DNA from 2 places in the Lentilactobacillus buchneri genome. Region 2 is predicted to be linked to the other one. Evidence: predicted binding sites of a transcription regulator. Region 2 holds the regulator's gene; the other holds the start of a gene.
What was found. Region 2 encodes Rex, which represses fermentation and respiration genes when NADH is low (regulators of the CRP and FNR family bind a similar motif). Its sites were predicted from a motif close to TTGTGAANTANTTCACAA; they were not measured.
Positions count from the first base shown of each region.

Region 1 (16,544 bases), 650 kb from region 2:
ATGAACACAGAAAAAATTAATTTACTGGAAACTTATTTAAGTCTGTACATTAACCCCATGGACGTTTTGAAAGCCGGTCAAACCGGTCAGTCGCCCTATGTGATTTTAGATGTTCGAAATGCCCCTGCCCAGGTTAAAAAAGACCAGATCAAAGGCGCAGTTGCCCTGCCCGCCAAAGACTTGGCAGCTCATCTGAGTGAACTGGACAAAGCTAAAACCTATGTGGTTTATGACTGGAATGGCGGCACAATCTTGGGTAAACAAGCTGTTTTGATCCTGCTCAAAGCCGGATTTGACGCATTCGAACTTGCCGGTTCCCTGGAAGGCTGGAAAGGCATGAACCTGCCACTGGAAACCATTCAATAATTTTGGACGCATTTCATTTGAACAACGGACACCAAGAAGGCCGAAACATTAGAGAATCCTGATGTTTCGGCCTTTAGTCTGTCTATTTTAATTTACTTCAGTAAATGGTGCTGTTGCAGATATTGCTTAGCCACAGCCGCGGCCGAACGATGTTTAACGGTCACTTGGTAATTCATCTCCTGCATGTCACGGGTTGTGATTTTGCCTGCTAATCGACTGAGTGCGCGAACCACTTGTGGATGCGTCTTGGCAAACTGGTCGGTCATCAACGGCGCGCCTTGATACGGCGGGAAGAATTGTTTGGAATCCTTGAGCACCACCAAATGATACTCCCTGATTTGCGGATCGGTGGTGTAAGCGTCGGTGACGTCGACCCGGCCATCTGCCAAGGCGACATACCGTAAAGAGGGCTCCATTGTCCGAACTGATTTTAATTGGAAATGATAGGCTTTTCGCAATCCTGGGTAACCGTCGGACTGCTGGTAAAAGTCGGGATCAAAGGCGCCGGTTAATTGGCTGCCAACCCGTTGCAAATCCGCAATTGTGCGTAAGTGATACTTTTTAGCGGTTGACTGACGGACGGTAATCGCATAGCCGTTTTGGTAGGCCATTGGCTTCAGATACCGCATATGGAATTTTTGACTCAAGGCATTTTTAGCATCCCTGTAGGCCAATTGAGGCTCGCTATTCACCTTTTTGGGGGAATGAACCAGGGATTGGAGAACCGTGCCGGTAAATTCAGGATAAACGTCAATTTGGTCGCTCTGCAGTGCTTTGAAGAGAAAGCTGGTCCCGCCGAAGTTGGGTTTAAGTTGAACTTTTGTCTGTGGGCTCTCTTGTTTGACCAAGTCTTTATACATATTGATCAAAATTTCCGGCTCACCGCCCATTTTTCCAGCAATCGTAACCGTTTGGGCCGGCTTGTTGAACAAGGACCACCCTAATCCCGCGCCACCGAGGATCAGTACTACTAAGACGCCGATTCCCAGCTTTTTGAAAGAAAATTGAGATAAGACTTTGATTAACCAACTGGCAACCAGTGCCAAGATGGCTGATAAGACTGCGCCAACGATTAAGGCGGCATTGTTGTTAGTCTGAATGCCTAACAGGATATATGTTCCAAGACCGCCACCGCCAATTAAAGCGGCCAGGGTGGCCGTCCCGATCACCAGGACAGTCGCAATTCGGATTCCCGAAAGAATCATCGGCATCGCTAATGGCAGCTCGATCCGGAACAATTTGAACCGTTTGGTCACGCCCAAAGCGTCGGCAGCTTCCAACAACACAGGATCAATGTGGGTCAGGCCGGCATAGGTGTTTTGAAAGATTGGCATAATTGCGTACAGCACCAAGGCGATAATTGCCGGTACCGTGCCAATCCCAACAAACGGGATTAAAATTCCTAAAACTGCAAGGCTGGGGATCGTCTGAATCACGCCGGCAATTTGGGAAATGATTTCGCCGATTTTTGGCCGGTTCACCAAACAAATCGCTAAAGGAATCGCAATCACGATGGTAATCAAGATCGCAATCAATGAGATTTCGATATGCTGCCAAAGGGCTTGGATGATGGCAGCGGCATTTTTATCAACATATGCCACGACTTCGTCAATCATTTGTCGGCTCCTTTCCCAAATCGGCGACATAAGAAATCAAGTCACTTTGCGTCAGAATGGCACCATCCACCAAAATCAGCTGGCCGGGATTTTTTTCCAACAGACCCGCCCATTCATAGACTGTCTGGCTGTTCTGCAGCGTAATCGCCTGGTCATCTTTGCCAACTGGACGCCCCAGGCCGGCATTAAGCACTTGTTTTAAAAGTCTGGTGCCGGAATTGTCGACGTCAAAGAACCGTTTGACAAACTCATCGGCAGGATTGGCCATCAAATAATCCGGCTCACCTTCCTGTAAAAGAACCCCATTATGAATAACCGCCAATCTATCAGCGAGTAAAAACGCTTCGTGCATATCGTGAGTCACGAATACAATCGTGGTGTCAATTTGTTGATGGAGATTCAAAATAATCTTCTGCAGTTGCCTACGGGATACCGGATCAAGGGCACTGAAGGGCTCATCCATCAACACCAACTTGGGGCGGGCAGCCAGGGCCCGGACAATGCCGACCCGCTGAGCTTCCCCACCCGATAATTCGTCGGGCATCCGGTTCAAAAATTGATCAGGGTCCAAATTAACTTTGCTCATCAATTCAACCACCCGGTCATGCTTTTTTTGAGCCGGCCAACCCAAGTTATCAAGTTGAATGGTGGCATTTTGTTCAACGGTCATATTGGGAAACAGCGCCCCGGTTTGCAGAACGTAGCCGATGTGTCGCCGCAATTTTTGTAGGTGACTGTCGGCGACGTCCTCGCCGTCAATTTTGACCGTGCCGCTGGTTGGTACCACTAAACGATTAATCGTCTTCAGAAGGGTCGTTTTCCCACTCCCGGAAGGTCCGACCAACACAAAAAGCTCACCATCATCAATGGTGAGGTTCAAATCTTTCAATGCAAATTGGCCGTCAAACTTTTTTGTGACATTCGTAAACTCAATCAATGTCGATCACCTCGTAAAATCCATGGTGTTTTAAATATACTCATTTTGACGATCGAACACAACTCAATGCTTTAACTGTGCTTTGTGGAGTCGCTTCAACTTGAAACTCATCAGCCAAGTCGTAACGGGAATCGTCGTAACGACCCCGATTAAGGAAACCACAATCGCGATCAATTCCGCAGCAAACACCTTGTCGTTAAGAATATCGCCGAAGGAATAATTCAAGCCATAGAACCAAATGAATAACGCCAACGAACTGCCAAAGAAGCCAAAGAACAGAGTATTAACGGCCGTTCCTATGATTTGTTTGCCAATCACGGTGCCATCCAAGAAGAGCTGTTCACTTTTAATGGCTTGATGTTGAGTTATAATTTCATCCAAGCCAGAGGCAATCGCAATTGCGGCTTCCGCGACCGCTCCCAATGAACTCAGAATGGCGGTTGCAATCGCAATTTTCGTGAAATCAATGCCGACATACGTTGAAAGGCCTTCAAGTTCCTCGCTGTCTTCCAAACCAAAACCGCCAACCTGGGCCCAATATTCAATCGGAATAATAATGACTACAATCAATATCAAAACAATCACCGAAGCCTGAAAGGCCGTGGTTGAGGCGTTGTCGCTGGCACTGCTCCAAAAAATAGTGATTGACAGTAAAATCACGCTGGCGACAATCGTGACGATAATTGGCGGCAGGTGAAAGGCAATCAGCACAATCGTGAAAAAGAGAATGCCAAAATTAACCACCAGGCTGAGAAATGAGGTGATACCCTGTTTGCCCCCAACAATGATCATCAAGACCAGCAGAACAATCCCCAAGGCTGTAATAGCTCCCATTAGCGTTCATCCCCTTTAATCCAGAGTCCGGCAAAGGCACTCGATAAAATTACCGTCAGAACGATCCCAATGCCGCTAATCAGGCTGGAAGTCATCCCCAATGACATGTTCATCGAAAACGAATAGTGCCAGGTGTTGCCATTTTTTAAGTAAAGTAAGGTCATCGCCAGGGTTTCGGCCATGAAGATGAAGAACAAAACGTTAATCAGGGGCCCCATAATCGATTTGCCAATTTGTCTGCCTGATTTAAAAATCGCCATTCGAGACAGTTCCGGGCGCTCCTGCTTCAACGTCGCCAAAGAAGCGACAATATCGGTGGCCTCATCCATGACGGCTCCCAGCACCCCAATCAGGACTTCGGCGATAAACAACGGCTTGGGCAGCTGAGTAACGTACTGCATCGACTCATAATAGATACCCCGCTCGTTGGTGAGGCCGAAGACGATCAGCGTAATCAAGATCGTTGCCGCCGTCGCGCACAGCACCGCCGACAGCGTCACCAGCATTTTCTTGCTCCAGCCCATAACCAGCAGTAAGGTCACAAAGCAGAAAATGACCGCCAAAACGCTAAAAATCCAGATAACCGCAGCCCCGTTATTATTGTGGTCAAGCTTAACAGCTATCCAGAACAGAATCGTGTTGATCAGGATGCTGGAAATCACCGTCACACCTCGCAATTTAAGAATGACAAATAACAGGCTGATGGCAATCGCAAATAGAAAGGCAATCGGTGCATCCCGCTTAATATCTTTAACAGTCGCGTGTAGTTTAGGCTGAGTATGTAACGTAATAAAGAGCTTTTGTCCCTTGGTATATTGATGGTCCATTGCATGCGAATCTGAGTAGGCATTCTTAATGCTTAATTTTTGACCAGCATACTTCCCGTTGGTAATCGTGCCGAAAAGCTGCTGATTGTGGTAATGATCGACATTTTGAAACTCATCGGTCATCTTGATTGCTTTGCCGTTTTGCACCCGGTCTACTCGATAAATGGTCTGCTGGTACAGGCCATCATTGTGCTGGCAAAAAAAGGCCGCTAAAAAACAAAAGGCGACGACCAGGACAATCTGAAGCCACGTCATTTTACTCGTTAATTTAGAGTTCATATTGCACATCTTTTCAGATTAATTTTAGAATTATTGTAACATCTGTGGAAATGAAAGCGTGGATTTATTTAGAATCGTTAGGAAAGCGAAAGATTCACCGGATTAAAAAAGCCGGTGATAAGGACAACGCCTTGATCACCAGCTATTCATCGGGTTATTACGAACCCTGTTACTCATTATTTTTCATAATCAACAACCATCACGTTAACCGTTGAATGTCGGACAACGTAAGCAGTTGTGGACCCCAAAATCGCTCTGGATATCCCGTTAACCCCGGACTTTCCAATGACGATCAACGAAGCGTCATACTTTTCGGGTAATTCTTTGGCAATTTGAATCTTTGGGACTCCAACAACGAAGTGGGTTTCGACTTTAGCGCCCTTCTTCTCGGCAATTTCTCGGGCATCGTCCAAAATTTCTTCTGCCCGCTCACGGAACGACTCCATCACGTCCTGGCCCAGCGTCACGCCGTACTGAACATAACGTTGATCACTGGCGACCGAAACAATCTGCAGGGTGGCATCAAATGACTTGGCCAAATCAGCAGCTTCTTCCACCGCCCTCATTGCATTGTCACTACCATCAACTGGAACCAAAATTGTGTCATACATCTCCAACACCTCCGAATCTGACTATCTAAGTTAATCATACCATTGTGTGATGGAATAAACATAAATCAAGTCCGGATAAATCTACTCAAAGCTCAGATGCGAAATAATTGTTTTGTTATCCGCCAACTCGGCATGCCGTTCTTTTAACCGGTCATCATAGGTAGCAAGCAGATATTTTTCTTCGGCAGACTCACCGACCAACTTAGGGAAATGGATCTCACTGATTTCATTGGTGACGATCAGCGTGCAAAAAGCCATAAAGGCAACCTGAACGTCTTTGGTCTTGGTATCGGTGGTCAAAAATTTGGTAAAGACCTCCACCGCACGCTTACTGCTGCCGGTGACATAGGAGATGCACGTTAAAATCTCATTGGGCCGGGCAGGTGATAGGAACTGGACATGGTCATAGCCCGCGGTCACAAATGATAGATTTCCCGGCAGAAATTTCACCCCGGCCAATCCGGCATTGGCATCCAAAATTCGTAAGGTTTCGCCGCCAAATTGAATTCGATTGTTATTCAACTGGGCTGGAAACACATAGCTTTCATGAATCGCCCTGGTGTCTGAGCACTTGATCGTTTCGATGATAATCGCCTCCAAATTCAACGGATTTTCAATCACTTGCTAATAAAATCTACACATTCAATGATAACCTTTTCATGCCTATAATAGCAAGCTTTTTAAGTGTTATACGAAAGGATTGTGAATGAAATTTTAAATTATTCAGCTGCTTATTGTAAGCGATTTCACATAGGTGTAAACTTAGGGTGTTGATGGTAAGAAGTTTTTCATTCTAGGAGGTCATAATTATGAAAGCAGTACGTATTTATGGTGAAAAGGATATCAGAGTTGAAGACGTTGAGATTCCAGAACCAAAGGATGATCAAGTTCAAATTAAAGTTAAATATTGTGGAATTTGCGGAAGTGATTTGCACGCCTATCTCGAAGGCTGGGGCCTGCCAACCGTTCCTTATCCGTTAACCGGTAAAACCGTGCCAATTACGCTGGGGCACGAATTCTCAGGTGAAATTGTTAAAGTCGGGAAAGACGTTGACGACTTACAAGTCGGTGACCACGTTGCCGTTGAACCACTTTTAGCTTGCGGCAAATGTGAAAACTGTCGGGCAGGAAACTATAACTTCTGTAACCGTGCCGTTTCAACTGATGGCGCCGGCAACTTCCTGGGCTTCTCAGAAGATGGTGGGATGGCTGAATTTGCCAACGTTCAAGGGGTCTTTGCCCACAAGATGCCAAAAGACATGGACTTTGAATTAGGTGCTTTGGCAGAACCAACCGCCGTTGTTTACGAAGCTATCAAGAAGAGTCATTTGCGTGAAGGCCAAAACGTTGCTGTCATGGGAGCCGGCCCAATTGGCTTGCTGGAAGCTGTTTTAGCTAAGATCGCAGGTGCCAACCACGTATACATCGTTGATGTTTCTAAAGTTCGTTTGGACAAAGCCAAGGAATTAGGCATTGAACATGTCCTTGACCCAAGCCAAGACGACGTTGAAAAGATCATCAAACAAGACTTACCAAATGGTGTGGACATTACCTTCGAATGTGCCGGCGTTCAAGCAACCTTTGATTCAGCATTGAAAGTTACGAAGCGAACCGGAATTATTCAAGTAGTTGCCCTCTATGCAAAACCAGTTACCATGAATATGACTGACGACCTGATTATGCAAGGTAAAGACGTTATCACCACCCTCTGCTACAACAACTCATTCCCGAATGTGTTAGGCATTATTGATAACCACAAGGATCTGTTCAAGAAAGTTGTCACTAAGAAAGTTAGCTTGGATAATGCATTGGAAGACGGCATTAAAGCTCTCTCAACCGATAAATCACAAGTTAAGATTATGATCGATCCATCACTGTAAGCATCAAGTAAGTTAACGAGAAAGTAGGAAGACTGGTAACGATGAACATTTTTATTCATCGTTGCCGGTCTTTTCTTTGTTAGAGAAGTTGCTCATTGGGCTTAAAAAATAACCAACAGATATTCAATCCATCGGCAAAAACATATGTTATAATCTTCATATGAAAGGAATGACATATATGACTGATGACTCCGTTTCAATCAACTCAATCGTTCTTATTGATAACCGACATTTGTCGGAATCGGAACGGATTTTTAAATTACTCAGCAATCCCAACCGGCTGCAGATGCTAAAAGTCCTCGCGCAGCAGGAACTGAACGTCAGTGAACTGGGAAATCTGCTTGGTTTGGAGCAGTCCTACGTTTCCCACCAATTAGCATTATTAAGGAAACATCAGCTGGTGTCATCCCACCGCGAAGGCAAAGCCAACTATTATCGACTAGATGATCCCCACATCCTCGACGTCATCAATGAGATGCTCGAGCATGCTGATCACGTTATCAGGGGTAAAAAGCATGGAGAGTAACACTGATTCACAAACACTCGTCGACCGCAGCCTCCACACTGAATACTTTTCAACAGCCTGGATGGCGTTCGAATTCATGGTTGGGTTTTATTCAGGTCTCAAAGCCGGCTCAATTCTGTTAATCGCATTTGGGCTGGACAGTTTTTTAGAGATTATTTCTGGAAGCACGCTCATTTGGCGACTACGAAAAGAAAATACTGGTGCCGGCCCTGAAGCAATCGAACGGGCAGAAAAGCGCTCTTCATTAATTGTTGGAATCGTTTTGCTGTTGCTGGCTATTTATGTCACCGCCGTGTCACTGTTTAACCTATTCACTCACGCAACGGCAGACACCAGTTATTCTGGTATCGCCATTGGGATTGCCTCGGTTTTATTAATGCCTATTTTGACAATCCGGAAACGGTCACTGGGCAAAGCGCTCCACTCGGATGCCCTCGTCGAAGATGGCATGTGCAACATCACCTGTGCCTACATGGCAGCGACAGTCTTAATCGGCGCACTGTTAACCGCGCTGCTCAACTGGTGGTGGGCTGACTCAGTCGCCGCTTTGATTTTAGTGTATTTTATTGCCAGTGAAGGATGGGAATCGTTTCAGGAAGGGTATAAAAAGTAAAGTCCCCACACAATTAACGCAAGTATGGCCAAAGCATCTCCAATTCTATTCTCATTTTCATCATTTTGAATATTACATTGCGGAAACGTGGGACGTAAAGCAGTTTCCGGCCATATAAACAGGCAATCCGAATATCCAAGTTCTGGATATTCGGATTGCCTGCTTATATTCTGGAAACTAACCGCTTCACGTCCCACTCTGAATTACATTCCCATAACCAGCCGAATCACACCAAGCGAGATAACCCCCACCACCACAATCACGAGCAGATTCTTGGAAATGACTGCTGCCAGCACTGTCGGCAGTGAAGCAAGGAAATTTTCCCAGTCAATCGATGGTAAGTGGCCGATATGTTGAACAAATAAATTTTCAAACCATAATGCTGACATAATCGCAATTGGAACAAAACTCAAGAATTCCACGACGCCTTTAGACAGCTGAAACTTTTTCAGCACGACAAACGGGGTAATTCGAGACAGCCAAGTGACGATGCCCGTGCCAATGATTGTCAGCAGCACAAAATTAAAAGAAGGCATGTTTCATCACCACCCCAAAGCTGCAGGCCACAAGGGTCACCAGCAAAATTAATAAACTGCTTGGGATGAAGATCAAGCCCAAGTAAATTGCGACCAACACAAACCCAACCACGATCAGTTGCAAGTTGAATTTGATTGATTTGTCACTAATCAATTGCAGATACAGTAAACCAATGAACATCGCTACCAGGGCAAAGTCCAAGCCGAATTTTTCAGGATTGCTGATGAAATTCCCTAGAACCGCGCCAACCAACGAAGAAAGAATCCAAGTCATGTAAGAAATGACGTTGGCGGTATTGAACCAAGCGAAGTTCAGATGATTGTCAGAATAATTCAGCTTGTTCATCCCTAAAGCAAAACTTTCATCCGTCAGCAGTGTCCCAACCAAAATATTCTTAAACATGCTGTCATGCTTAAAATAAGAGGCCAAAGTTGTGCTCATCAGAATCATCCGCGAGTTGACCAAAAAAACGGAAAAAATAATTGAAAAAATGGGACTGTGGGTCACCAGCATGCTGACAATGACGAACTGTGCCGACCCAGCATATGTAATAATGGACATCAACGTCACCAACAGTGGGCTTAATCCCGCGGCTTTACCGACAATGCCGAAAGCCACACCAATTCCTATGTATCCAAATACCGTTGGCAATGTATCCTTTGAAGCGGCAGAAACAGTTAAATCACCATTCATTTAACACACTCCTTCTTTGTTTTTATTTTATGTAGCTGAAAACGTGTGCCAAAAGGCCGCTTCCTATGCATAACTACGAATAACTTTCCGAGCTTTCAGCTAAAAAAGCCATTCTAGGTTATGCTACGCCGGCCATGAAATGCCAAGCCTACGTGGCGGAAGCAAAAACGCCTTTTGGCACACTCTGTTATTGCATTAGTAAAATTTTAATGGTGTTCTAATTTAAAGTCAATGATATTTAGATAAGAAAATCCTGAAATTCAGTTATTGAGCTGAACTTCAGGATTTTGTTAGTTAGCCAGTGCTCTTTGGTAGGCATCATACGTCCCAGTATCAAAACACACCATCGTGACATCAAGTGGCGCGTCAAACGTTCGAATGGCGTCAATGGCAATCTTAGCGGCCTTATCAAGTGGAAAGTCATAGACCCCCGTGCTAATCGAGGGAAAAGCGACCGTTTGGCAATGATTTTCAACTGCCCGTTTGAGGCTATTCACATACGAATTTCGCAGCAATTGCGGTTCATTGTTATGTCCGCCACGCCAAATTGGCCCGGGGGTGTGAATCACAAATTTCGCCGGTAATCTAAACCCGGGTGTGACTTTGGCTTCTCCTGTTGGACAGCCGTTGAGCTTGCGGCAGGCCTCGTCGAACTCTGGACCAGCTGCGCGATGGATTGCCCCATCAACGCCGCCACCACCGCTCAAAGCGGTATTAGCGGCATTCACGATCGCATCAACCTGCATCGTGGTAATATCTCCTTTGATCAACTTAAATTGTGCCATGGTTTCACATCACTTTCTATGGGCTTTTTCCCATGCTTTGATTTGTTCCAAACGTTTTTTGAAGCGGACTTCATTGCCTTGCTCGGTCGGTTCATAATACGTGTGGCCAACCAGAGAATCCGGCATTGTCTGCATATTAGTCAACTTATCTTTGGCTTCGTGAGCATATTGATAGCCCTTGCCATAACCCAGCTTGGACATCAACGAGGTTGGCGCATTGCGCAGTTGCAGCGGCACCGGCTCGTTAATCGAGTGCTTGACGTCGGTTTCAGCACCCAGGGTGGCCTTATAAACCGCATTGGACTTGGGGGCCAAGGACAAGTAAATCGCGCACTCCGTCAAATGGACGTTACATTCCGGCATCCCCAAAAATTGGCAGGCCTGAAATACATTAATTGCCACGTTCAAGGCGTTAGTATCAGCCAAACCAATGTCCTCACTGGCAAACCGGACCATTCGGCGGGCGATATACAAGGGATCTTCGCCGCCACTTAACATCCGCGTCAGCCAATATACGGCGGCGTCCGGGTCGCTATTTCGCATTGATTTATGCAGCGCAGAAATAATGTTGTAGTGCTCCTCGCCGTGTTTATCGTACAGAAATGACTTGGTATTCATCAACTGGTGGAGATTGTCGGTCGACACGGTCACCTTGCCATCCTGCTTGGGACTGTTGTTAACAGCCATTTCCAAGGTGTTTAAGGCAACTCTGGCATCGCCATTGGCAAATTCGGCAACTTCTTTAACCGCTTGATCGTCAATCTCAATCGTTTCTTTTGGAAAGGCTGCTGGATTTTTCAGCGTCTGATGAATTAGCTGAACGATGTCATCGGTCTCCAAAGGTTGCAGCACGAATACTTTACACCGTGATAACAAGGCGGAATTGATCTCAAACGATGGGTTTTCCGTCGTTGCCCCGATCAGAGTAATGCTGCCCCGCTCCACAAATGGCAAAAAGGCATCTTGCTGGGCTTTATTGAATCGGTGAATTTCATCAACGAAAACAATTGTCTTGCCGCCCATCTCGCGGTTCGCCTCGGCGTCTTTCATAATCTCTCTGATTTCTTTGATGCCGCTGGTGACGGCACTGAAAGTGACAAACTTGGCCTGCGTTTTTTTGGCAATGATCTCCGCCAAAGTTGTCTTGCCAACACCAGGCGGTCCCCAGAAAATAATTGAGGGCAACTGGTCACTTTCAATAATTTCTCTCAGAACTTTGCCTTTGCCAACCAGCTGATGCTGACCGACAAATTGGTCCAGTGTCTTTGGCCGGACCCGGCTGGCTAAGGGCTGATTGCCGTCCTGGTTGCCGGCAAATAATGATTCCTGTTTCATGAAGACACCTCCTGACAAATGAAACTGATATGTATATGCCTATTATACGAACACACGTTCTAAACGTCAACTCTACCTTTATTTTAGCGCAATCAGCTTTCATTGACCGAATTTCGCAACTTATGGCCTGGCTGATCGTCTTCCTCTCTGGTCATGTCAAAATCACCCGGATTAATAAGACGCTCAAACAACGCAATCAATCCCAGAACAAATCGTGAATTGATGGGTGATAATTTCCCCTCAACAATAACAAACAGGTTATAATTAAGCTGAATTTACGGGCTGTCTGTTTGTTTTTTTGAGGGAGATGGCAAAATGTCATATAACAATAACTTCTATCGGGAGCCGGCATTTTGGCTGAGCATCTGTGCGGCTGCCGTGGGCTTGATGTCCCTATTTCTTGGTAATGCGGTCCAGTACAGCATCATCTGGTGGCTGCAATTATTGATCGTCGTCATTGCACTGATTGGGATTTTTTATTTCTTTTCGAAATATTCAAAGGATCAGGACAATAAGAATAAACATTTATAACACTAGAATCATCAAAGGCGCCCCATCTCTAATCAGAAATGAGGCGCCTTTGATGATTTAACTATGACAAATTAATCCGTTTTCGATACTTCCTAACCAGTCCGAGGCCTAACAACCCCAGCCAGCCAACAATCGACAAAGCGGTGAACAAGCCATTGAATTTAACTCCACGGCTTTGAATGCTGATTTTAGCTTGCTTGACGGTTTGTGGAATAGTGAGTTTAAAGGTCCCCCGATTTGAAGTTGCCGGCTTTTGGATGGTTTTGCCATTGAATTTGACCGTGTAATTCATCCCGGCATAGTGGACAAATGGTAAGTCCAATCTGGTTCCCTCTTTCATCGGCACGGTCAGCTGATAAGCAAGGGAATTGTTGCCTGGGTGCAGACTGGCCGTGGCGATTTCAAACCGCTGTCCATTTAAAATGGTCACCTTGTTGGCGAGATCATCAATGTGTTTTCCAGCCGTCACCGGTAAGTAATCGGTCCGCCCGGAACCGTTATCGGTTGGGAACTGATTCTGATAATCCTGGTTGTTCACCTTGTAATTTTGCAGGTTCAGGTTGGAACGTGGAATTTGATGCGTTGGCGTTGCTTTGTAGGTTAACTCAGGCTGACTGGTGCGGTTGAACTGATTATCATACGGGTTCTGATCGGTAGCTACGTTCATTGAATACATCGCTGAATAATCAAATGAATTAATCAGACAAAGGCTTGCAACAATCACCAGTGCACTGACGCCAATTGTTCTACGATTGAACTGGGTTGCCAACAGATAACTGCCAAAAGCGGCAATGAACATCACTAAAACCGGAATAATGCGGTGCCCACTTTGAATGGCCTCGATTCCATTAAGCAATGGAATGTGATGAATTAAATTCCATGGGAACAAGTTGGATAACACAAACAACGTTACCAAACTACTAAAGTAGGCATAGCGACCAATTGGCGGCACCCGTTTGATGAAGAATCCCCCAAAGATCAACACCAGCAATAAAATGAGGCCGATCCCTTTGTTGGCCAGACTCTGGTTCAGCCAGGTAAACAAACTTTGCGGATCTGCATACAGTGTTTGCGGATTCGGTCGCATCAATTTTTGGCTCATCGCCAACACCGCGATCGGTCCCCAAACGATCAGGCTCAAAATTAAACTATAGACGGCGGCGATGCCAATCTTCATCAAGCGAGCTGCCCGTTCTTTAACCGGCTGCTTGGTGAAAAAGGCCAGGTAAAACACCAATAAGGCGATGACCACAATCAACGTCGTCGGTGCCGTACATGATCCCGGTAATCCCAATGGTGAGCAGGTACCAACGATTACTGTCGTCAAACATCACTTCGTAAAGACCGGCAAAGGCCAGTGGGATGAATGGGTAGGCCAGAAATTCACCAAACTGAGTGGTGATAATTTCCATGACCAAATAAGTCGTCAATCCATATAAGATGGCAAAATAAAATGAAATTCGGCTGGACTTGGAAACCAATTTCATACTGTAATAAGCAATCACCAGTGTGGCAAACACAACCAGGACATAGGCAAAATAAATCGCGCTAATCGGCGAAAGTACGAACCGCAGCCCGGCAAATATGTACAGCCAAATCCATGGGTAGCAGGCCACCACCGCATCCCCAATTTGATTAAATGTCCGGGTGGCAATGTGGCTGAATGGCGCTCCGTTTTGAAGATTGGCCAGCATTTCCTCAATCCGGCTCAAATGAAACTGTAAGTCCGGGCCGGAATAGACATGCATTGTCAGCCAAAACGGCAAAACTGCAAGCAAAGATAGACAAAAAAAGCCGAGGTTGATGACCAGCCCCTGATGCTGGCGAAACTTGGAAAGTAATTGTTGATACATAAAAAATGGACCTCCTAATAAAAATTAGCGGTCCCCCCTGTCGCTGTTGTATTTTATGATACGAGATATCCGGTCAAAATTCAAATCTTATTCTGACATTAGTGAATGGTACAAAAAAACAACTCTTCCAAATTATGAAAGAGTTGTCTTAATGGGGAAAATAACACGTGTAAAAAGATTAAACTTAACGGTCAATCGTATCTGCAGTCATGTAGAATACGTCAGAAAGTGAAGTGGTCTTGTCAGCAAACTTCTTGTTCAAAATCAACTGACGAAAATCTTCGACTGAGATATTTTCAGTATCTTTGATTGGGAATGCCTGACCGGTGTATGAACCGGTTATTAACGTGATCACCAAACCATTCTTGCTGTCCAAATGAACTTGGTAATTCTCAAAGTAGATCCCATCATCATAACTACCGGACAAAAACTTGTGAGTTGCAAAATAGTCCGAAATAAAATCATTGAACTTCTCTTTTAAACTCAGTGCTTCTTTAAATTGTGTTTGAGTTGCGACTGTCATCGTAAGACTCCCTTTCTCTCAAAATTGTGTCTAATCAAATAACAACGCACATCTATTTTTGTAAATGGTCTTTATGAATCATCTACTAATTTTCATTTTAGTCCGTCAGTCGCATTGTGCAAGTGAAAAGCTAATGAAAACGTTGTCAGAACGCAATTTGTAACATTTGCATTCTGGCAACGTTTCCAATTTTATTTATTCTTTTTCGACTTTTCTGGAACCTTTTCCAATTCAGCCAGCGCTTTTTCCAATTCGGCCTTCTCTGATTCTGGCAGGTCAGGGTACTTAAGCGGTAATTCTTTCATTCGGCGATCAATGATGTCAGAAACACAAAGTCTGGAGTACCATTTATCGTCTGAAGGGATGATGTACCAAGGATTGGTCTTGTTGGCTGTGTGCTCAATCGCATCCTCATAGGCTTTCTGGTAATCGTTGAAGTAACGGCGTTCCTTAATGTCAGCTGAGGCAAATTTCCAATTGTGATCCGGCAGTTCAATTCGCCGCTTGAAGCGATCCCGCTGCTCATCGGCAGACATGTGGAGGAAGAACTTCAAGACCATGAAGCCGTTTCGGGTCAAATAGTCCTCAAAGAAATTGATATCCTTGAATCGGCCATCGAAGAATTTGTTATCCACTTGATCAAGCTTGGTGATCGAGCCAATCTTGGCATTGACAATCATTTCCGGGTGAACCCGACTGATCAGCACATCTTCGTAGTACGAACGGTTAAAAATACCGATAATCCCATGTTCCGGGATGTGTCGATGAATCCGCCACAGGTAATCATGGCTTAATTCAATTGAGGTTGGCGACTTAAAGCTTGTGACCTCAATTCCCTGAGGATTAACCCCGCTCAAAATGTGTCTGATCATACTGTCCTTGCCAGACCCATCCATGCCTTGAAAGATAACCAAGACACCAAAATGGTTTTGGGCATACAGTTTCCCCTGCAAATCTTGAAGCGTCGCAATATTATTTTCAATTCGTGCTTTAATGTCATCCTTGTTCAAATCTTCAACGGTGGCGGAAGTTGGAATCTTGGCAATCTTTAGATCCCGATCCCCGTTGTATCGAAAAGATTTCTCACGATCAAAAATTTTCTTTTCGTCCATAGTGTTGCCCCCTAAGGAATCATTAGTAACAACTTTATAATAGCTTATCCCTTGGAAAAATAACTAAGAGAATGTTTATTCTCCACATTTATTTCTCATATTGAGTATACTAGATTACATAGAATTAGTTTCATATAACGCTGTTTTAGTGTCGCTTGAAACATCTATCAACTCTCTTTGAAGGAGGACTTAATTTGAATATCTTAAAAGCAAACTCAACAGCTGGTGGCCAATCCGACCAACCAGCCGAGGATTCAATCGACAAGTCGTTATTAAAGGACGACCTTTACAAAGCCGTTAACGGCCGTTGGGAAAAGACCGCCAAGATTCCGGCCGACCATTCGTCAACGGGTGGCTTCATGGATCTCAATGACAACATCGACAAACAATTAATGAGTGACCTCGATGACATCATCAAGGAAAATCAGCCACACGAGGCGCCATTCTCCGAATTCTTGAAGTTGTACGAACTGGCCCGCAACTATAAGAAGCGGGATGCAGACGGTGGCGAACCACTGAAACCGTATTTGGAAAAAATCGAAAACATCACTAATTTTGATGATTTGAACGAACTTTTGCCGGAGCTGGTTAAGGAAGGTTACCCACTGCCATTTGGCTTTTGGGTTGAACCTGACATGAAGAATACGCAGGTTAACGCTTTATTCGCAGCGGTTCCCGGCCTATTT
Region 1 is NZ_CP073066.1:850,478-867,021, forward strand. Features, by position in the region: gene KE627_RS04170 (MarR family winged helix-turn-helix transcriptional regulator) at 1-20, shown strand, start outside; gene KE627_RS04175 (rhodanese-like domain-containing protein) at 1-366, shown strand; gene KE627_RS04180 (ABC transporter permease/substrate-binding protein) at 459-1,982, opposite strand; gene KE627_RS04185 (ABC transporter ATP-binding protein) at 1,975-2,919, opposite strand; gene KE627_RS04190 (YibE/F family protein) at 2,983-3,753, opposite strand; gene KE627_RS04195 (YibE/F family protein) at 3,753-4,868, opposite strand; gene KE627_RS04200 (universal stress protein) at 5,036-5,470, opposite strand; gene KE627_RS04205 (acyl-CoA thioester hydrolase) at 5,552-6,076, opposite strand; gene KE627_RS04210 (2,3-butanediol dehydrogenase) at 6,280-7,350, shown strand; gene KE627_RS04215 (ArsR/SmtB family transcription factor) at 7,529-7,876, shown strand; gene KE627_RS04220 (cation efflux transmembrane domain-containing protein) at 7,866-8,489, shown strand; gene KE627_RS04225 (AzlD domain-containing protein) at 8,693-9,025, opposite strand; gene KE627_RS04230 (AzlC family ABC transporter permease) at 9,012-9,719, opposite strand; gene KE627_RS04235 (O-acetyl-ADP-ribose deacetylase) at 10,010-10,504, opposite strand; gene KE627_RS04240 (replication-associated recombination protein A) at 10,514-11,839, opposite strand; gene KE627_RS04245 (NfeD family protein) at 12,155-12,370, shown strand; gene KE627_RS04250 (hypothetical protein) at 12,432-13,697, opposite strand; gene KE627_RS04255 (hypothetical protein) at 14,408-14,746, opposite strand; gene KE627_RS04260 (PPK2 family polyphosphate kinase) at 14,938-15,858, opposite strand; gene KE627_RS04265 (M13 family metallopeptidase) at 16,053-16,544, shown strand, end outside.
Region 1: the regulator Rex is predicted to act here: its motif matches at 6,205-6,222, upstream of KE627_RS04210 (2,3-butanediol dehydrogenase).

Region 2 (16,544 bases):
GCTCCTTGATCTTGTTGACAACGGCCTCAAATTTGGCTTCCAAAGTTGGATACAAAACATCTGGATGATCAACCCGGACAACCGGTTTGTTGGTTGGAACCGAAATAACTTCCATGTTATAGATCTCACGGAATTCTTCAGCTTCAGTCTTGGCAGTACCAGTCATTCCGGCGAGCTTCTTATACATCCGGAAGAGGTTTTGGTAAGTAATGGTAGCCATTGTCTTACTTTCCTCGTTGATCGTGACGCCTTCTTTTGCTTCAAGGGCTTGGTGAAGACCATCTGAGAATCGACGGCCTTCCATGATCCGTCCGGTAAAGGAATCAACAATCTTGACCTCATCATCTTGAACCACGTAATCCTTATCACGAAGCATGATAAAGTTGGCCCGTAAAGCCTGGTCCAAATGGTGGGTCAAGGCAGTATTGTCGGTGTCATAAAGATTCTTTAAGTTGAAGTACTTCTCAGCCTTTTCGATTCCCTGATCGGTCAATGAAACAGTCTTGGTTTCCAGATCAAGCTTGAAATCATCGCCTTCGTACAACGTCTTGGCAAATCTGTCAGTCCGTTGGTAAAGGTCGGAAGTGCCGCTTGATTGACCAGAAATAATCAATGGTGTTCGGGCTTCATCAATTAAAATTGAATCAACCTCATCGACAATCGCGAAGTTCAAAGGACGTTGAACCATTTGTTCCTTATAAGCAACCATGTTGTCACGCAGATAATCGAAACCGATTTCTCCGTTGGTTGAGTAGGTGATGTCGGCAGCGTAGGCTTCCCGCTTCTCATCGGCATCCTTTTCAGTGGTATTAACGCCAACTGTCAGGCCGAGCCAATTATATAACTCGCCCATTTCAGTGGCATCACGTTGGGAAAGGTATTCGTTAACAGTAACCACGTGAACCCCTTCGCCTGCAAGTGCATTTAAATAAACCGGCATGGTGGCAGTTAAAGTCTTACCTTCACCAGTTTTCATTTCTGCAATATTTCCTTCATGAAGAACAATTCCACCCATAATTTGGACATGGAATGGGTACAAGCCTAAGACACGCTTTGCGCCTTCACGGGCAACGGCAAATGCTTCCGGAAGCAAATCATCGAGTGTTTCGCCATTTTGATAGCGTTTCTTAAATGCCGGTGTCTTGGCTTGTAATTCTTCATCACTGAGTTGACGATACTCTTCAGCATACGAACCAACTTTATCGGCAATTTTACTGAGCCGCTTTTGTTCGCGTGTATCACTTTCAACCCATGTTCTTAAAATATTAGCCATTAGTAAATTCCCTTCTAAAATAAAATACTGATCAAATTGTTCTTAGTATTTGTGGACTACATACTTATTTAGTGTAACATTTTAGGCCGCCCATGAAAACACAAAAAACAATGCATCAGCGGCATTTAACCATGATAATACATTTTGAATAGATATGAAAGGTTAAACGATCAGATTGGTTCACAAATGTTTCCGGAAACGAAAAAGAATGGGGATAAATTAAGCTGCAATTTATCCCCATTCTTTTGACGGTGCATAATACGCATGCCCGTTAATTGATTAACTTAATTATTCTTCGCCGGTCTCAATCAAGCCATAACGGCCATCATTACGACGGTAGACGATGTTGATGCCTGAAGTTTCTGCATCTTCATAGATGAAGAAATCATGCCCCAGCATGTCCATTTGAAGAATGGCTTCCTCGTTATCCATCGGCTTTAAAGCCAGTTGCTTGGTACGAACAACCTGGAATTTGGATTCGTCATCAGAATCTGACTCGCTGGCAGAAGTATCTGCAGCAGGTGCAAATTCAAGATTCTTAAATCCTTTTTCACGAGACTTGCGGTTAACCTTGGTCTTGTACTTACGAATTTGACGTTCGAGTTTGTCTGTCACCAGATCAACACTTGCGTACAAATCGTTGGACATTTCTTCGGCTCTCAAAGTTAAGTATGGCAAAGGAATGGTTACCTCAACTTTTGCTTGCTTATCTGGATAAACCTTTAAATTGACATGAGCAGTATTTTTCATGTCCTTTTCAAAGTATTTCTCCAGTTTACTGATCCGTTTTTCAACATAATCCCGGATCGCCTGGGTTACCTCAATGTTTTCACCACGAATGTTAAAAATTAGCATAGCGTTCTCTCCCTTCACCATTAAAGGCTTAATGGTCCACTAATGAAATCACTTTCATTACTGGCTACAACTTTAGTATAATTGAAAGTTCGAATTTTAACAATCATTGGGTCTGGATTTCTTTATCGAGCAAGGGTAAATCCTTTCACGGAAGCTGCCCCGGCTTGTTGGATCAAAGCGGCCGCATGCCTAATGGTTGTCCCGGTTGTATACACATCGTCAACCAATAAAACGGCCCGATTTTTAACCTGATTTTTTTGTGATTCAATCATTTCAAACGGTTGATCAAGCAATAACCGACTCTGACGGTTTTTCGCCGACTGGCGGATGGCTTTCTTGTCGAATCTGACGCTTAAGAGGTTTAAATAGCGGTCATTTTCCAGCAGCCCGGTCACCTGATTAAAGCCCCGAGTGGCCACGGTGTCCTTCCCCACCGGGATTGGCACAATGATCGCAGATTGCTTCTTCAACTGCTCATGAATTTGATCGGAAAAAACTTTCCGTAATCGGTAATCACCGGCAAACTTGTATCGTTTCATGTAATCTTTCATTGCCGGATTATATTCGTACATCGCCGAGTTGATAAATTTGAATTGGCCGTCCTTCTCCCAGCGCAGACAATCATAGCAGGGATCGCTCATATCATTTGTTCGCCGTCGACCGCAACTGGAACAAGTTGGTAGCAGATTAAGCGCGGAAAAAGTGGCGGAACACGCCTCACAGATCGCCCGTTTCTGCAGTGGGGTTAACCGAATCAAGTCTGCAAGTGGGATTTCCTGTCTCAGTCTGGAGCCACACAATAAACAGGCTTTCATAATTGAGCCGCCTTTCGATTCATCAGCTTAATCTGGCGGTCACAGGATTTGATGTTGGCCGTTTTAGATTCACAATAAAAGAGGACCTGTCCCGTCGGCCGATCACTATTTCGACCCACCCGACCAGCGATTTGGACGAGTGCAGCCGCCGAAAAAATTTCACTGTCTGCCTTTAATACCAAGACGTCAATGCCTGGGAAGGTCACGCCCCGTTCTAAAATCGTCGTTGTGATCAAAAAATCCAGTTGTTGACTGCGCATTAAGGCCACTTTCTCAATTCGCTCGGGATCAGCAGAATACACCGTTTTGAATTTCGCTGCTATCCCGGCAGCCTTGATGGCAGCTGCCGCTTGACCCAAGTCTTTAATGTGGGGAACGAACAGTAAGAACCGCTGCTTTTCTGCTACCAAGTCAGCCACCATCCGCAAGATTTTTTGAGGCAGTTTGCCAGATTGAAGCTGCTCGTTAAGATTTTTGACCCGAATTACCGAGATTTCCGGTAAATAGTGTCCATGATACCTGATTGGTAAATAACTGACCGACAACTGTTTTCTAGAAATTGCTTTAAACAGTGCCTGATCGGGGGTCGCCGTTAAATACAGCGTTGCCCCAGCGGGTTTAATCGCATTTTGAACACCAAAATGAAGCATTGGGTTACCAGAATATGGGAAGACATCCACCTCGTCGACAATCAGGACGTCAAAGGCATGGTAAAATCGTAACAGTTGGTGGGTCGTACAAATGGTAATCTGACTGTATTGGTACCGCTGCTCACTCTTGCCATGCAGTAACACGATTGAAACTTGATTGAACGCGGCTTGAATTCGTGGGAACAGTTCGATGCATACGTCCACCCGCGGCGAAGCAATCCCGACTCGCAAACCATTTGAAACTGCCCAGCTAATCCCTTTAAACAGCATTTCCGTCTTGCCGGCTCCCGTCACTGCCCATAACAAGTGACGTTGGCGTTGTTGAAACACTTCAATCACTTTGTCGGCACACTCATTTTGTAATTGGGTCAGCTGCCCGGACCAGGATAATGGATCCGGATTCTCAGTAAAATGATTTGGCTCTTCCAAATAAGCCAGTGGCGACAAGGTATCCACCCGACCCATTTGAATACAAATGTAGCAATAAAAGTGGTGATTGGGTAAACTGGCAAGTGAATGGCGCAATTTTGACCCGCAGCGACCACATTTCAATCCATGGTCATCACTGATGGCCGGACGTAAGCGAATGTCCGGTGAATTTTGCAGTGTCGCGGCCAGATCACGCTGTGGCATTTGGCGGCCATACAACTCTGATAGATCATTAATCATAGATCATCACCTCAATCACTAATTACGTAAATACTGGAGGAATCCTTTTTGAAAAATGAATCACTGACAATTAAATCAAACGGTACCCATGAAATCGAAATTAAAAAATCCCGCTTTCTCTGCACGATGGCACGAATTGATAACGAGGACCAGGCAAAAAAAATCATTGATCAGGTGAGTAAAGACAATACCAAAGCCAACCACAATTGCTACGCCTACATGTTGGGTGACGATGACCACATTCAACGCGAAAGCGACAATGGCGAGCCATCCGGAACCGCCGGGGTCCCCATCTTGGAAGTTCTCAAAATGAACGAGTTACATAATGTTTTAGCAGTGGTGACCCGATATTTCGGCGGCATTAAGCTTGGCGCCGGCGGTTTGATTCGGGCTTATAGCAACGCGACATCGACAACGATTGATAAATTAGGGATCGTCAAACTGGTAAATAAACAGAAAATAACGCTGACAATTGATTACAATCAATTCGATAAACTAAAGTATTTCTTGGAAAGCCAATCGATTCCAATCGAAGAGACAGCCTATACCGCCAAAGTCCAAGTGGTCGTGGCAGTCAGTGACGAGGATTTTGATTCCTTGATCACTCAGATTACCAATTTGTTAAGTGATCAATTTGCATATCAAAAAGGCGGACATCAAATCTTTGAGGTCCCCTATTCTCGTGAAAAAAGACAACATGACGAAACCAAGGAGGATCATTCTGACTGAGTTATCAAATCGTGCAACAGATGCAGCTGCCTCAAACTTTCCAGTGATCGATATAAAAAAGTCTGCCAAAGATTTGGCAGACTTTTTATGATACTAATGATTATTTTTACTGGTCGTATCTTTAACCAATTTCTTAATGCCATTCAACAGCGGCTGTCGATCTTCTCCAACCAGGCCAATCGTTTCCACAAACAATTCAAGGCCGATTAACACGGCAATTGTCAGCAGAATCGAGCCCCACAAGGTTGAAATCGGATAAAGCAGTGAGATAAACGAAAAAATCAGGGCAATTCCATAGATCACCAACACCGTTTGCCGATGGGTCAAACCAATTTGCATCAAACGGTGATGTAAATGTCGCTTATCGGCATGCGTAATCGGTTCCTTATTTAACAACCGGCGAAAAATGGCAAATACGGTATCAGTAATCGGCACACCCAAGATCATCACTGGGATTAGCAGCGTGATGAAGGTGGCGTTCTTTAAGCCAAACAGCGAAAAGACCGACATCATAAATCCAATAAACAACGCACCGGTGTCGCCCAAATAAATTCTTGCCGGGAAAAAGTTATAAGGCAAAAAGCCAATGCAAGCGGCGACCAGGGTAAAAATCATGATGGCAACGAAAATATTACCGACGTTCAAGAAGAACATGGCGGTAATTCCCATGGTGGTTAGGGCAATAATTGCAACCCCAGTGGCCAAGCCGTCCAATCCATCAATCAAGTTAACCGCGTTAGTGATTGCCAAAATCCAAATCCAAGTTACCGGCAAACTCAGCCAACCAAGGTGGATTGTGATAAACGGTAAGGTAATGGTGGTCATTTTAACGCCGGCTGTAAAGTAAACCCACAGCGCGGCAATTGAAATCCCCAAAACTTTTTGCCGGGGCTTTAAGACGAAAATATCATCTATTATCCCAGTGAGAATAATGATGACTTCCCCGCCATACACCCCCCACAAAATTTTGGTTGGGAACTGATCCCGCAATAAAATCATGGTCGTAAAGGTGTAGGCAATAAAAATTGCCAACCCACCAATCGTTGGCATTGGAATTTTATTAACCCGCCGTTTGTTTGGCCGGTCCTCTGCCCCAACAGCAAAAGCAAGTTTCCGAATAAATGGGGTTAAGACTGCAGAAATAATCATGGTAGCAAATAAAGACACAATGATCTCGAATTTCAAAATTGTAACCTCACTTATTTCCTTCCAAATCAATATTAATTCAATTATACAAATGACAATTCATAAAAACAAGGTATGTCTGACTCACAAAGTAAAGGAGCTTACTCAAATAATTAATACGGACCAATTGTGTGAATTTTCACATTTTTAAATTTTGCCAACGTTTTCAATTGTCATATTTCACAAAAACATTTATACTAGAGATTGTAAGACAACAGGTTCAATTATTTTATATTTCACAAACGGAAGGAGTTTTTATCATGGCTGACAAAACAAATACTACACAAGCCGAGACGAAAGATGCGCCCATTCTTATTCAAATGGGTATCTTCGCCGCGGTATTGTTTGTTTCCAGTTTAATTTCAGCATGGTTGGTAGCAGTCGCACCAAAGTTCCCTGTTCCAACCCCAGTTCTTGGTTTAATTATTCTTTATCTCCTATTAACTTTCCACATCGTCAAAGTTGAATGGGTTGATAAATTTGCTACATTTATGATCGGAATGATCGCATTTCTATTTGTACCTTCAGGAATTCAATTGACCGCATCTCTTGATATCATGAAGGCTCAAGGTGTACAACTTATTGTTGCTATTATTATTTCAACGGTTGTCTTACTTGTTGTTGTTGCTTACACCACATCATTCTTTATCTGGATCAGAAAGACCGTTTTCCATGGCGATATTACAGTTAGTGAAGACGTCGAGAAAAAGTAATTAAAGGGGTGAATATAAATGTCTGCTACACAAACAACTATTATTGCGTATTTAGGGACACCAATTTTTGGTATCTGCTTGTCACTGTTGGTTTTCTTGTTTGGTCAATGGCTATTCAAGATTGGTAAAGGATTCTTCTTATTCCAACCTCTGTTTGTTGGAATGGTACTTGGAATCTTCATCCTCTGGTTGATGGCTAAGATGTTCGGTGTTGACGTTACTTGGTTCTACACCAACGCTTACAAACCAGGTGGAGATATCATTTTCTGGTTCTTGAACCCAGCAACCATTGCGTTTGCCGTTCCTCTGTACAAACGTAACGATATTGTTAAACGATTCTGGTTAGAGATTCTGCTATCATTAATTATTGGTTTGTTCATCTCACTGTTCATCATCTACTATGTATCAAAGCTCATCGGCTTGAACAACAACGGAATCGCTTCAATGCTTCCACAAGCTGCTACTACCGCTATTGCAATGCCTATCTCTGGTGCTATCGGAGGTACTCCTGCCGTTACTGCTATGGCATGTATCTTGAACGCCGTCTTGATTTACGCTTTGGCAACATGGCTCATCAAGATATTCCACTTGACTGAACCAATTGGTCAAGGTCTTGGATTAGGTACTGCCGGACACACTGTTGGTTCAGCAAAGGCCATTCAGTTAAGTTCTGTATCTGGTGCGATGGCTGCCATCGCGGTTGTTATCATTTCAATCGTTGTTGACATCGTTTGTCAAGGGCAGTTTAAAAATGTAGGTTTTCGGCAGAAAGAAATGTAGGTTTTCGGCAGTTACTTGAGGCCACGTAATCGGTAAGATTTACCAGTGATCTTCACTACGTGAACATGATGAACCAAGCGATCGAGAATGGCTGCTGTCACAGTTGGGTTCTGGAAAATATCAACCCAAGCGGATAGATCACTATTGCTGGTAATGATCGTTGAATGCTTTTCATAGCGGGCATTGACTAGCTGAAATAAGAGGTTAGCTTCTTGGTGACCAATTGGCAAATACCCAATTTCATCAATAATTAATAGGTCATAGCGCGAATAGCGGCTTAGAGATCGATCAAGCAGTCCTTTTTCGTAAGCTGCTCTCAATCTAATCAACAGCTCATGACAATTAATAAAGAGAACCCGACAGCCCTGTTTACAGGCCTCAATCCCAATACTAATTGCCAAGTGGGTTTTACCGACTCCCGGATTGCCAATAAAGATTAAGTTTTCAGACTTTTCCATAAAAGCCAGATTCTGGAATTCCAGAACCTCTTGGCGATTAATACTGGGTTGAAAGCTAAAATCAAATGTATCTAGGGATTTTGTATTGGGGAACCGAGCACGGCCAATGGCCCGTGCAATCTGACCTTCGTGTCGATTCTGGAGTTCCGAATTAGTTAAATCAATTAGCGCCTCAGTTAATGACAGATTATCAGTGTGAATTTGATCAAGGTAATTCGGCAAGTATTCACGGATTTTGTTTAACCCTAAGCGCTCAAGATTATTTAAAAGAATTTGATTATTAGTGGTCATGGTAGCCTCCTATAAGTTGTCGTAATCAGTCATATGTTCACGAATGTAAGCTGAAATGTCTTCATCTGTCCGCCCTTTAAGCAAATCAGATTTGAGGATATTGAACTGATCTTGGGGGTCATAATTCAGCGAATTGGTAGTTATGGAGTGCGTACGAATTTCTTCTCCGTTATAATAAATGTGGATGCGCTGCTCATCATTGGAGATTTCAACAGCAACCGTACAACCAATGTATCGCGGATCTACTGAGTACTTACATTTGCGGAAATTGATCATGGCCTCCTTCGAAACGACACGGGTAATGTTTTCTTCGAAGTATGGTTCAAGGAGATTAACTGGAACGCGATGAAGGTACTCTTTTTCTTCGTCTAACCATTTCAGGTACGGGACTTCGTCCGTGGCCTGCGAAGTTTCATGATTTAGATCATCTCGGAGCATATGAACTAGTTCGATTAGCTCAGTTCCATCAGCAAATTCAGTATTGTATGGCCGTAAACGTTCAACCGTGCGAGCAAGGGCTTCAACTGCACCTTTAGTTTGTGGTCTGAATGGTCGACAAGCAATTGGTGTGAAACCGGCATCTTTACAGAATTCGTGGAACCGTTCGTTAAAGACAGCGTGGCCAAACTGGGATTTTGTATGATCCACAACGGTTTTCATATTATCAAACCAGATTTCCGTCGGAATACCTCCGGTATGAAGGAAAGCGTCGTGTAAGCAAAAAAAGAGGGTATCTTGGCTCCGATCAAAGGTTAGTGTCATATATTTGAGTTTTGAATAAGGCAATACATACAAGAAAATATTGAATTTAAACAGCTCACCCTCGCTGCTCACTAGGGCCATTTCTTCTTTCCAGTCAACTTGAGCAGAGAGACCAGGGGAATGTTCAATCCGAATGGTAGCTTTCTTAACTCGTTCTCGGCGGGTTTGGCGACAATAATCTTTCACGAGGGTATAGCTGCCGGTAAAGCCCTTCTTCTGGATAAATTTAAAAATTGAAGCAGCCGAACAATTTAGTTCAAGCTTTGAATCGATGGTTTGCTTGAATGGATCCAGTAAACTTGGCCGTTTCGGTCGACCACTTGGTCGGCCCTTAAGTCCAGCTTTGACTTCCTCATAGGCTTTCTTAACGGTTCGATAATCAACATTATATTGCCGGGCAATCTCGGCGAAGTTAGGCTTAATATTTTCAGTCACGTAAATCGTCACTCCTTCTCTTAAATCACGTCTCACATCAAATTCCTCCTACACTCTGATGTGATTCATGATACAAAAAATGTAGGAAAACCAACAGTTCTAACCTGCCGTTTTCCTACATTTTACGGGTGCCTTTTACAATCGTTGTTCCAACATTTGCCAACTTCATGGGAATCGCTCACTAATTCCTTGCGAGATCAAAAGATCGTCCATTTGGGCGATCTTTTTATTTACATATTTTTCTCGAAGTTAGGCGACTACTCAAACCCAATTATCCCTCCCCTAAGCACGTTTCGTGTCTTTCAAGATAATTGCCCACAATCCTGGTGAAACCGGAACGAGGCGGTTAAAAACACACTAAAACAGGCCATCCGTTATTGTCTAATGGATGGCCTGTATCGTTTCATTTAACTACTCACGCAGATGGTAGTTATAAGTGGAAATAATAATATTTTGTCGTGAATTTAAAATTGCTCTTAATCTCAAACTAGTCTGGTTATGCAGGACATTTTCCCAACGATGTCTTGGCACAAATTGTGGTACCAGGACAGTGGTCGAATAGTTTCGATCAGCTGCCCGCTTGGCAATGACATCACAGAAACGTAAGGTTGGTTGAGCAATGGACCGATAGGATGAATGAATATCAACGAATCGGACATCCGGGAAATCTTTCTTGAACTGCTCAGACGTCTTGTGTTCCTTCTCAGGGTTGGAGTCAAAAGAAACGTGCATTGCGATGACATAATCACCAATCGATTGGGCATAACTGATAGCATTGGCAGTCACCCGAGTGACCCCGCTTACCAGGACAATGACAGTCGAACCGTCAAAATGGTGAGTTGTCGCAATTTCAGTATTCTCTTCAACCACCCGCAGCTGTTCGGCAACCCGCTTGTAATGATGATTGATCTTGTAGAAAATCCTCAAAAGAATCGGCATAACAATCAAATAAGGCCAAACATTTGGAAATCTTAGTAAAAACAGGCAGGTAACCAACGTCAGTGAAATAAAGGCGCCAACGAAGTTGATAACCGACTTCAGCTGCCAATTCTTGCCCCGATTTCTCCGCCAATGGATAATCATTCCGGACTGTGACAACGTAAATGGAATGAACACACCTACGGCATACAATGGAATCAGTGAATTGGTCCGGCCACCAAAGATTTGAATTAAGACAATCGCACCAACGGCTAAGGAAATAATGCCGTTAGAGTACCCCAACCGATCCCCTTTGTCGAGATAGGCATGAGGTAAGAACTTGTCTTTAGCCAAGTTATAAGCCAAAATTGGAAATGCTGAGAATCCAGTGTTGGCAGCAACCGCCAAAATCATGGCAGTTGATAATTGGAGGATATAGTAGACAATGCCATGGCCGAAAACAGTTTCACCAATTTGTGAAAGGACTGTTTCGTGGCTGTTTGGCATAATGCCCATGTAGTAACTCAGGAAGGTAATCCCGCCAAAGAAGCAGGCCAAGATGGTCGCCATGATGGCTAAGGTCGCCGCAGCATTTTTACTCTTGGGTTTGTTAAAATTAGGGACGGCATTACTGATCGCTTCAACACCGGTCAATGAAGATGATCCAGATGAGAAGGCCCGGAAGAACAGGACCAAAGTCATGCCTTCAACAGGTGCCCCAATATGAGCAGCCGCATGATATTCGATGTTGCCGGTTACAATGTTATAACCGCCATAAATGATCATCGCGATAATCATGATGATGAACAAATACACTGGCAACGTCAAAAACGAAGCAGATTCGCGGATTCCTCGAAGGTTGAGGAGCATAATGCCCACAACGATCAAACAGGAAATCAACACCCCATGTGAATATAATGACGGAATAGCTGATGTAATGGCTTCAGTCGCTGAAGTTGTTGATACGGCCACGGTCAGCATATAATCGACCAGCAAAGAGCCGCCGGCAATCAGGCCGGCCTGCTCACCCCAGTTGGTGCTGGCAACCACGTAAGCCCCGCCCCCAGAGGGATAAGCATGGATAATTTGCTGGTACGACAAGGTAATGGCAGCCAACAGAACCAAAACGAGGGCTGCAACCCAAATTTGATACATCAATGCAGCTGCAGACAGCGTAATTAAAATGGTCGTAATCTGCTCAGTACCATATGCAACTGACGAGAGCGCATCGGATGATAGTAAAGCCAGTGCTTTAAATTTGGTTAAAGATTGACCACCCTCATCAGTGGTCTTTAATGGCTTTCCAATAAGGAGCCGTTTGAGATAGCGCCACATAAATAGTTACTCCTTTATTTAATAATCTACCATTCTTGTGAACCATAAAATGATAGTCCTTCTGACAACTAAAAACAAGTCTTGATATGTATGTCTGAATGGGCTCACAGCAAATCACCATCCAGACAAGCTAAAATATCCGTCAGCTGTGCACTCAGAGTCAAAATATGATCTAAGCCACATGCTAACTACTTTAATATTGAATTGATTAATTCGCAAGCACAAAATAAGCACCAATCCCGATTTGGAATCGATGCTTATTGTACAATACTTTCATTCAAATCAACGATTTAACGCTTCATTACATACCCATACCAGGTTGTGGCATTGGAGCAGCTGGTGCGTCTTTCTTAGGCTCATCAGCAACAACAGCTTCGGTGGTCAACAACAAGGCTGAAACAGAAGCAGCATTTTGAAGTGCTGAACGGGTAACTTTGGTAGGATCAACGATTCCGTCACTGATCATATCTTCAAATTTACCATTGGCAGCATTGTAGCCAATTCCAGGCTTTTCGTCCTTGAGCTTTTCAACAATCACTGAGCCTTCAACACCGGCATTTTCAGCGATTTGACGAACAGGTTCTTCAAGGGCACGAAGAACAATGCGAATACCAGTCTCTTCATCACCGCCAGCTTCGGCATCCAACTTGGCAATTTCTGGGATGACGTTAATCAAGGCAGTTCCACCACCAGGAACGAATCCTTCTTCAACGGCAGCACGGGTCGCATTCAAGGCATCTTCAATGCGATACTTCTTTTCTTTCAATTCAGTTTCGGTAGCGGCACCGACACGAACCACGGCAACTCCACCTGATAACTTGGCAAGACGTTCCTTTAACTTGTCACGGTCAAAGTCTGAAGTCGTCTTTTCGATTTGGGTCTTAATTTCAGCAACTCGGTTGGCAATTTCATCGTTTGAACCGGAACCGTCGACAATCGTGGTTGAATCCTTGGTAACGTTAACTTTGTTAGCTTGACCAAGTTGTTCAAGGGTTGCATCCTTCAAGTTCAAACCAAGGTCATCGGTAATCAAGGTTGCACCGGTCAAAATGGCGATATCTTGGAGTTGATCCTTACGACGGTCACCAAATCCAGGTGCCTTAACAGCAACGACGTTGAATGTTCCTCTCATCTTGTTCAATACAAGAGTTGGCAGAGCTTCACCGCCAATGTCATCAGCAATGATCAAGAGTGAACGACCTTGTTCAACAATCTTTTGCAGTAATGGCAAAATGTCTTGAATGTTGGTGATCTTCTTATCAGTTACCAAAATGTAAGGATTGTCCAAGTTGGCTTCCATCTTGTCATTGTCGGTAACCATGTATTGTGACATGTAGCCGCGATCAAATTGCATTCCTTCAACGACGTCCAAGCTGGTATCAACACCACGTGACTCTTCAATGGTAATAACACCATCATGACCAACTTTTTCCATTGCATCGGCAATCAATTTACCAACTTCGGTGTTGGCAGATGAAATTGAAGCAATTTGAGCAATATCATCTTTGGTCTTAACATCATGCGACATTTTGTGAAGGGCATCAACAGCGGCTTTAGTAGCCTTTTCAATACCACGACGAATTCCAACTGGGTTGGCACCGGCAGTGACGTTCTTCATACCTTCATTGACAATTGCTTGAGTTAAAACTGTGGCAGTGGTTGTTCCGTCACCAGCAACGTCATTGGTCTTTGAAGCAACTTCAGAAACCAATTTGGCACCCATGTTTTCAAAATGATCCGGTAATTCAATTGATTTGGCGATGGTAACACCATCATTGGTAATTGTCGGTGTACCGGCACTTTGTTCCAAAACAACGTTGCGGCCTTTAGGTCCAATCGTTGCCTTAACCGTATCTGCTAATTTATCAACACCCTTGAGCATTGCGCTACGGGCATCTTCAGAAAACTTTACTTGTTTAGCCATTTCAAATTTCACCTCAAAAAAATATTTTTGATTATTGATTCATTGAATGATTCAAATGATTCACTTATTAGCAATTATCTTGTTAAAATATAATTATTCGACAATTGCGACGATGTCTTTTTCATGAAGAACGAGATAAGTTTGATCGTTATCCTCAATCTCGGTTCCGGCGTACTTATCAAACATAACCTTGTCGCCCTTTTTTACAACAGGTGCAACCTTGGTACCATTATCAAGTACACGGCCATCACCCACGGCAACAACTGTACCGGCTTGCGGCTTCTTTTTTGCATTGTCAGCAAGAACGATACCGCCAACCGACTTTTCTTCTTCTTTTTCAGTTTCGATAATTACGCGATCTCCTAATGGTTTTAACACGTTAGTCCCTCCGTTTGCAACAATTTTTAGCAACATTAGCACTCACATGATAAAAGTGCTAATCACTGTGTATAATATATTATTTTTTCAGACCAATTGCAAGGATTTCTGCGCATTTCTTGGTGAATTTATCTGCAGATTGCCTTGCCGACGGTAAATGAGCGCATAAGAAAAGACCGGCGTTTTCAGGATCACCGGTCTTTTCTTCATTAATTTGTTCGATATTTTACTTGCCAAAGTTTTCGATGAAATAAATCAAAGTTTGCAATTCATTAGTTAAGTCAACATTTTGAACCAGGACATCTTCAGGAACCTGAAGCCGAATTGGCGTAAAGTTCAAGACACCCTTTACCCCGCCGGCGACAGCATCGTCCGCGATGGACTGAGCGACTTTTGAGGGCACGGTCAAAATGATGACTTTGATCTGTTGATCATGCAGTTGATGTGAAAGTTCCTCAATCGGGTAGACAGGAACACCGTCTTCAATTGTGTTCACAATCTTGTCGTCGGTATCAAAAGCAGCAGAGATTCGAACGTTGCCGTCTTTGTGAAAATTAAAGTTCAAGAGCGCATGGCCCAAATTGCCGACTCCGATCAAAGCCACGTTGGTCAGATGCTCTTGATTCAAGATCGTTTTGAAAAACGAAAGCAGGTTATCAACATCGTATCCATAACCCCGCTTGCCCAAAGCACCAAAATAGGAAAAGTCACGACGAATGGTTGCTGAATCCACCTGCACCGCCTCGGCCAATTCCGTTGATGAAATTCGTTGCTTTCCTGTATCGTGTAAAATATTTAAGTATCGGTAATATATCGGCAATCGTTTAGCGGTTGCGCGTGGAATATTTTCAGCTGTCAAGAAAATTTCCTCCTATTTGTCATTTTAGTTAAAAGAACTTTGTGAATTCCTATTTACATCTCATTCTACCATAAGATGACATCTTGTGAAATATATTTCAAATATTACTTACAAATAATTCCTGAAATCGTGTAAATTATGATAAAATTGATTGTTGGTAGTTACAAAATGAAAGGTGGCCAAACACTTGATAATCTTACAAGCACAAGATCTAACCAAACGATTCAATGGCGAAACTATTTTCTCAAAAGTTAATTTGGCCATTCAAGAAAAAAGCCGTGTCGCACTGGTTGGCCGTAACGGTGCCGGCAAGTCGACACTGGTTAAAATGATCATCGGCGAACAATCTGTCGACGGCGGCCAAATCAGCACTAAAAAGAATCTGTCGATTGGCTATTTGGCCCAGGATACCGGACTCAATTCAGACAAAAGCATTTATGCTGAAATGGCATCGGTCTTTGCCAGTCTAAAAGAGCAGGAAGCAAAGCTTCACGCTCTGGAAAAACAAATGGGTTCTTTGGGCGTTGACGCCAACACCGAAGAATATGAAACGATTTCCTCACAATATGACAATATCCGTGCCGACTTTGAACAGCACAATGGTTATGGGTACGACGCTGAAATTCGTGGTGTTCTCCACGGATTTGGATTCGGGGAAGCTGACTACGATCGGCCAATTAATGAATTGTCAGGCGGCCAGAAGACTCAACTTGCCTTGGCCAAATTGTTACTGGAAAAGCCCGAATTATTAATATTAGATGAACCAACCAACCATTTGGATGTGGAAACGATCACTTGGCTGGAAGGTTATATTCAAAACTATAGTGGTGCCCTTCTGATCATTTCACATGACCGTTACTTCCTAGACAGAATTGTCACTGAGGTTTACGAGATGTCACAAGGTACCCTCCACCACTTCACTGGTAATTACACGGACTACACCAAGAAAAAAGACCAGTTGATTGAACAAGAATGGAAAGAATATGACAAGCAGCAGGCTAAGATTCAAAAACTGCAGACCTTCGTTGACAAAAATATCGTTCGAGCATCGACCACCAAACAGGCGCAGGCCCGCCGAAAACAACTCGAAAAAATGGATAAGCTGCAAAAACCGACGGCTGATTCAAAAACTGCCCGCTTCTCATTTTCACCAAAATCCAAAAGCGGCAATAACGTCCTGAATGTTACCAACGCAGCGGTTGGCTACAGCACGGTTCTTTGTGAGCCGGTTAATCTGGACGTTAAACGTCACCAAGCGATCGCAATTGTTGGTCCAAACGGTGTCGGCAAATCGACGCTCTTAAAAAGCATCTTGGGCATCATTCCATTTTTAAAGGGCAAGGCGCAGTTTGGTACTGGCGTCGATACCGGTTACTACGACCAGGAACAAGCCTCACTACATGCCTCTAAAACCGTTCTTGAGGAACTATGGGATGATCACCCAACGACCCCGGAAGGCGATATTAGAAGCATTCTAGGGAGCTTCCTTTTCTCCGGTGACGACGTGAGCAAGAT
Region 2 is NZ_CP073066.1:199,476-216,019, forward strand. Features, by position in the region: gene secA (preprotein translocase subunit SecA) at 1-1,273, opposite strand, end outside; gene hpf (ribosome hibernation-promoting factor, HPF/YfiA family) at 1,562-2,128, opposite strand; gene KE627_RS01070 (ComF family protein) at 2,251-2,769, opposite strand; gene KE627_RS01075 (ATP-dependent helicase ComFA) at 2,940-4,262, opposite strand; gene KE627_RS01080 (YigZ family protein) at 4,311-4,991, shown strand; gene KE627_RS01085 (glycosyltransferase family 4 protein) at 5,085-6,176, opposite strand; gene KE627_RS01090 (CidA/LrgA family protein) at 6,437-6,889, shown strand; gene KE627_RS01095 (LrgB family protein) at 6,908-7,669, shown strand; gene istB (IS21-like element helper ATPase IstB) at 7,681-8,418, opposite strand; gene istA (IS21 family transposase) at 8,428-9,651, opposite strand; gene KE627_RS01110 (APC family permease) at 10,027-11,868, opposite strand; gene groL (chaperonin GroEL) at 12,170-13,792, opposite strand; gene groES (co-chaperone GroES) at 13,886-14,170, opposite strand; gene KE627_RS01125 (redox-sensing transcriptional repressor Rex) at 14,397-15,029, opposite strand; gene KE627_RS01130 (ABC-F family ATP-binding cassette domain-containing protein) at 15,217-16,544, shown strand, end outside.